2 regions of the Mucilaginibacter sp. SJ genome follow, and region 2 is predicted to be linked to the other one. Evidence: riboswitches for the same ligand, from Rfam matches in the RefSeq annotation. Region 2 holds a riboswitch; the other holds the start of a gene.

What was found. Region 2 has a riboswitch for S-adenosylmethionine ahead of MusilaSJ_RS09695 (peroxiredoxin family protein). Riboswitches for the same ligand answer to the same signal wherever they lie in the genome.
Region 1: it holds a riboswitch for S-adenosylmethionine, as region 2 does, so the genes downstream of both, MusilaSJ_RS03695 (O-acetylhomoserine aminocarboxypropyltransferase/cysteine synthase family protein) here and MusilaSJ_RS09695 (peroxiredoxin family protein) in region 2, are expected to answer to the same signal.

The regions. Positions count from the first base shown of each region.
Region 1 is NZ_CP118631.1:925,910-929,045, forward strand. Features, by position in the region: gene MusilaSJ_RS03690 (trans-sulfuration enzyme family protein) at 1-863, shown strand, start outside; SAM riboswitch class I at 1,068-1,178, shown strand; gene MusilaSJ_RS03695 (O-acetylhomoserine aminocarboxypropyltransferase/cysteine synthase family protein) at 1,422-2,741, shown strand; gene MusilaSJ_RS03700 (homoserine O-acetyltransferase family protein) at 2,893-3,136, shown strand, end outside.
Region 2 is NZ_CP118631.1:2,423,108-2,426,243, reverse strand. Features, by position in the region: gene nagA (N-acetylglucosamine-6-phosphate deacetylase) at 1-162, shown strand, start outside; gene MusilaSJ_RS09700 (glucosamine-6-phosphate deaminase) at 181-942, shown strand; SAM riboswitch class I at 1,130-1,243, shown strand; gene MusilaSJ_RS09695 (peroxiredoxin family protein) at 1,365-1,934, shown strand; gene MusilaSJ_RS09690 (SusC/RagA family TonB-linked outer membrane protein) at 2,270-3,136, shown strand, end outside.

The DNA.
Region 1 (3,136 bases), 1.5 Mb from region 2:
TTGATCCGGGCACTCATATTATCGCTCCTGATGATATGTATCACGGCCTGCGCAACCAGCTTAAAACCCTTTTTGCCGGCATCCTTACCTTTGATTTTATCGATGTAAACGACACCGAGCTTTTGCAACAGCATATCAAGCCTGAAACAGGTTTGATCTGGATTGAAACACCATCGAACCCACTTTTAAAAATCACAGATATAAAAAAGGTTGTGACAATAGCCAAAGCAAAAGGTATTAAAGTTTTGTGCGATAATACATTTGCCACCCCTATATGCCAGCGGCCACTTGACTTGGGCGCGGATATGGTTATGCACTCAGCCACCAAATATTTTGGCGGGCATAGCGATCTGATGGGCGGCGTTTTGATTACTGCAGAGCAGAACGATTGGTGGACAAAAATCCGCCAGGTGCAGGAAATGGGTGGCGCTATCCCCTCTCCGATGGATTGTTATTATTTAGTGCGCAGTATTAAAACTTTACCATATCGTGTAAAAGGCCACGTGCAAAACGCACTGTTATTAGCCGAATACCTTGAACAGCATCCCAATGTTGAACAGGTAATGTACCCCGGTTTGCCCGCGCACCCGCAGCATGAGATAGCTAAAGATCAGATGCTGGCTTTTGGTGGCATGTTATCCTTTACTATTAAAGGCGATGAGAACGACACGCATAACATCATTAACAAACTGAAACTATTTATCAAAGCTACGAGTCTTGGTGGTGTTGAAAGCCTGATTGAACACCGCGCTACTGTTGAAGGGCCGGATACCAAAACACCACGAAACCTGCTAAGGGTTTCGGTTGGGTTGGAACATATTGATGATTTGATAGCCGATATGGAGCAAGCTTTGTTGAGGTAAAAGGAGAAAGGTTAAAGGCGAAAGGTAGCTGCAATTTGGGTAGATAAAAAATACTTCCAACAAAACCTTTAACCTTTCGCCTTTGACCTTTAACCTCATTTCTAAAATAAAATTTGGTATATTACCTCACAACCCCTTATATTCGCAACATTATTTGGTAGTGATACCAACGTCGATCAATCCTCCGCACATAGTTCGGGTGTTGATTTATAAAGAAGCGGCGAGAGATCAGGCTCAATGACCCGCTGGCAACCCTTCAATATTGAAGAAGGTGCCAATTCCTGTCCCGGCAAATAACACCGGGGAATATAAATTTATAACCATGAAAAGTTTAATTAAATTTACCCAACGCAACACTTTTTACACCTTAAACGGTAACGTACAACATATTAGCTCCCCTATTGGCTATATTTGTATGTGTTGCTGCTGTTGATGCTTAGCACGCCCCTGTTTTCATTCTCTGAAAAGCGTGTTGTTAAACCGGTTGCTTTTAAACCGGCTTTCCAAATTCATCTTAACATTCAAAATCTAAATTAAACACATTAAAAAATTACAACTATGTCTGCCTTAAAATTCGAAACCTTACAATTACATGCCGGCCAGGAAGTTGATCCAACAACAGGTTCACGCGCTGTGCCCATTTATCAAACCACTTCATATGTATTTAACAGTGCCGAACATGGCGCCAACCTGTTTGCGCTAAAAGAGTTTGGTAATATCTATACCCGCATCATGAATCCCACTACCGATGTGTTTGAAAAACGCATTGCAGCCTTAGAGGGCGGTGTGGCTGCGCTGGCAACAGCGTCGGGTCAGGCATCCCAATTCCTTGCCCTGAATAATATTTTACAGGTTGGCGACAACTTTGTTACTTCTCCTTTCCTGTATGGTGGTACTTATAACCAGTTTAAAGTAGCATTTAAACGCCTGGGCGTTGAGGTACGTTTTGCCAAAGACGATACTGCGGCCAATATCGAGGCGCTTATTGATGATAAAACAAAGGCGATTTTCCTGGAAACAATCGGTAACCCGGGCTTTACCATTGCCGATTTTGAGAAGGTGAGCGAAGTTGCCAAAAGGCATGACCTGCCATTAATTGTTGATAATACTTTTGGTGCCGGTGGTTACCTCTTCCGTCCTATTGAACATGGCGCTAACGTGGTTGTGGAGTCAACAACCAAATGGATTGGCGGGCACGGTACCAGTATTGGCGGTGTTATTATCGATGCAGGCAATTACAATTGGGGTAACGGCAAATTCCCGCAATTTACCGAACCAAGCGAAGGTTACCACGGACTGATATTTAACGATGTATTCGGCATTGGGGGCCCGTTTGGCAATATCCAGTTTATTATCCGTGCCCGTGTGGAAGGCTTGAGAGATTTCGGTCCGTCGCAGGCGCCATTTAATTCATGGCTGAACATTCAGGGACTGGAAACACTTTCGTTACGCGTACAACGTCATGTTGATAATGCCCTGCAACTGGCTAAATGGTTGGAGCAGCACCCTCAGGTGGCAAGCGTAAATTACCCGGGATTGGAATCATCGCCATATCATGACTTAGCTAAAAAGTATTTAAAAAACGGCTTTGGGGGCGTACTATCGTTCGAAATTAAGGGGAGCAAAGAACAGGCCAGCCGCTTGATCAATAACCTTAAACTGGTGAGCCATTTAGCCAATGTTGGGGACGCAAAAACACTCATCATCCAGCCATCGGCAACCACGCATCAGCAATTATCTGATGAAGAGCAATTAGCTGCCGGTGTTACGCCTGCTTCATTGCGCGTGGCTGTTGGTATTGAACATATTGATGATATTAAAGCCGATTTTGAACAGGCTTTTGCAAAAATTAAGCAAGGTGAGGGTGAGTTAGTTTAACAATGTATAGTTTTTTTAAGTGATATAGTAAACGTTACTTGTAGTTAAGTCTTAAGTTCTAAGTATTTAGTCTTAAGCCGAAAAATTGAAGCTTCGACTTAAGACTTTGTACTAAAGACTTTCGACTTAACACAATGTGACAAATAACAGAATGAACGCAGAGATATTTAAATACACTGACACTTTTGAATTTGAATCGGGCCGCACAATTGAAGGTTTAGAAATAGGTTTTCATACTTATGGCCGGTTAAATAAGGAAAAAAATAACGTTGTTTGGGTTTGCCATGCGCTTACCGCCAATAGCGATGTATTTGACTGGTGGAAAGGGCTTATTGGTGAGGGTTATTTTTTTAATCCGGAAGAGCATTTTATAGTTTGCGCCAATATTTTGGGTT
Region 2 (3,136 bases):
GACGCCGTAAAAATGATGACAACAACCCCCGCTAAAATTATGGGTGCAGATGGGGCTAAGGGATCAATAGTGGTAGGGAAAGATGCCGACCTGGTCATTTTTGACGATGAGATCAATCTGCATAAAACCATCATCGGCGGTGAAATTGTTTATTCTATTTAAATAGTTAATGAGGCTTCTATGTTAAAGAAAATAAAGGCAGAAAAGCTCGAAGTGATCGTGTTGGAAAACCGTGCATCCCTTGGCCAAACAGCAGCTAAGATGGTAAGTGAAAAAATTAAACAGTTGTTGCTTACAAAAACTGTAGTCAATATGATCTTTGCGGCGGCGCCTTCGCAAAACGAATTTCTGAATGCTTTGGTGAACGACGGTAGTATTGAATGGCGAAAAATAAATGCTTTTCATATGGATGAATACCTCGGCTTACCCCTGGCTGCTCCTCAACTGTTCAGCGGCTTCCTAAAAAAGAAACTTTTTGAGCAGGTGCCATTTGCATCGGTCAATTACATCGATGGTAGCCCGGCTGTTTACAAAACCGAATGTGCCCGCTATGCACGGTTGTTACAAAGTAATCCGGTTGATATTGTATGCATGGGTATAGGGGAGAACACTCATATTGCTTTTAATGATCCGCATGTTGCAAATTTTCATGATCCGGAAATAGTAAAAAGGGTGCGGCTTGATCGGGCCTGCCGGCAGCAGCAGGTTAACGATGGTTGTTTTGACACATTGAATGCTGTACCCAAATATGCGCTCACACTTACAGTCCCGGCTCTAATGAGCGCTGCTCATATATTTTGCGTGGTGCCCGGCGTTAAAAAGGCAACCGCTATAAAACATACCATACAAGAGCCGGTGTCGGAGCGCTATCCTTCAACCATCTTGAAAACACATGAAAGCGCTATCCTTTTTGTTGATGCTGATAGCTTTAGCCGCATTTAGCCATAAGTCTTAAGTCCCTCGTCTTTAGCCATAAGTCAAAATATTTAAAGAAAAATGACTTATGACTTCCAACTAATGACACCGAATTTAGCAGTTGTTATTCATTTTATTGCAATAATTATATAATATCTATAGTTTTAGTAGAATTTATATATATTTGCACAGTCAAAGCGGTTCTTTGAATATTTTATTATCAAGAAAGACTGAGGGAAAGGCCCTGTGATGTCTTAGCAACCTGTAAGCCCACTGTTATAAAGGTGCTAATTCCTGTCTGCCCAAAATAGGGTAGAAAAGATAATGTAATACGCTATGGCCTTGTATAGTGCAAGGTGTTGTATACTTCTTTTCCCTCTTCATTTTTCTTGCTAATTAAAATATTGAAAATATCACCGGGATGATATTACGGTTTAACCTGTATAGCAATGAACATTAAACAATTACTTTTTACCTGTTTGCTTTTCATAACAACATTGCCGGCTGTTGCGCAGACCACCAAGGCAATTGATCCGACAGCTGACGACCGCGGTTATATCATAAAAACCGGTGATCTTGCTCCTGCCGATTTTGAGCTCGTATTGACCAATGGTACAAAAACTTCTTTAACGGAGTTGCGTGGTAAGGTGGTTATCCTGCAGTTTACCGCAAGCTGGTGCAGCGTATGCAGAGAAGAAATGCCGCGTTTGGAAAAAGAGATCTGGCAGACTTATAAAGATAAAGGCCTTGTTTTAATAGGCGTTGACCGCGATGAACCGCTCAACAAAGTAAAAAGTTTTCACCAGGTCATGAATATAAGCTATCCGTTGGCACTTGATCCTGGTGCTGAGATTTTTGGCCGGTTTGCCAGCAAAAAGAGTGGTGTTACCCGCAATGTGGTTATCGATCGGGATGGGAAAATTGTTTACCTCACCCGCTTGTACGATAAACAGGAATTTGCATCCATGTTAAAAGCTGTGGACGCTTTGGTAAACAACAAAACAGCGTCCATCAATTAAAAAGAATCTATCAGTACTTATTTAATACCCGTTTTATGAAAACAGAATCTACTTTTTTACACAAGAAAACTTTCGTTTCGGAAAGCCAGTCAATCTGCAAATCCTTCTGTCTCAATATGCAAAGCATGCATTGTTGCTGTTAATCATTTACAGCATGCATGGTGTTTAAATGCGGGCTTGCTGCAGCTTGTCTTAGCTTAATAATTACCATCCCCTAATCAATTCTTTACAGTTACGATAGGCTTATGAGCCGGGCAAATTATGCCCGCTAAGGCGATAGCCATGTCTTTTGTACCGGTAAAGGCATCAAAAATTAATCTCAATTATTAATTATCATGTTAAAAATTTACAAGCTATTACTGGCAATTATATTGCCTTTTATTCTCGTCCAGACGGTTGCGGGGCAATCCGTTAAAATTAGCGGAGTGGTAACCGCCAAATCCGATGGGTTGCCGTTGCCGGGCGTTAGCGTATATGTTAAAGGTAAAACCACGGGTGCACAAACCAATGTTGATGGTAAGTTTATCATCAACGCCAATGTTAATGATGTGCTTAGGGTTAGCTACATTGGCTTTACAACCCGGGAGATCCCGATTACGCAAGGAATAACTACCTTAAACGTGGTTTTGGTTGAAGCACCAAATTCTCTGAATGAGGTAGTGATAACGGCCCTCAATATCTCAAAGGATAAAAAATCGCTTGGATATGCAGTACAAGGGCTTAAATCGAAAGATATCTCTGAAGCTAAGGAAACCAATTTTGTTAACGCGCTCACAGGTAAAATTGCCGGTGTGCAGGTTACCAACAGCCAGGGCGATATGGGCTCATCCCGTATCATTATCCGTGGAGAAACGTCTATCTCACGGGAAAATCAACCTTTATTTGTAGTTGACGGGGTTATTGTTGATAATAGCCAGTTTTTGGGCACTAATGGTTCAAGAGATTTCTCCAATGCCATTTCTGATTTAAATTCTGAAGACATTGAATCGGTAAGTGTATTGAAAGGCCCGAACGCTGCAGCGCTTTACGGCTCACGTGCTGCTGCAGGCGTTATCCTCATCCGCACTAAAACCGGTAAAGGCGCGAAGGGGTTAGGTGTTACCATAAATTCAAACACCAGCTTTTCGAACGTACAGATCTTGCCTGATTATCAAAACCAGTATGGTCAGGGCTCAAATGGCAAATTTAGCTATGTAGATGGC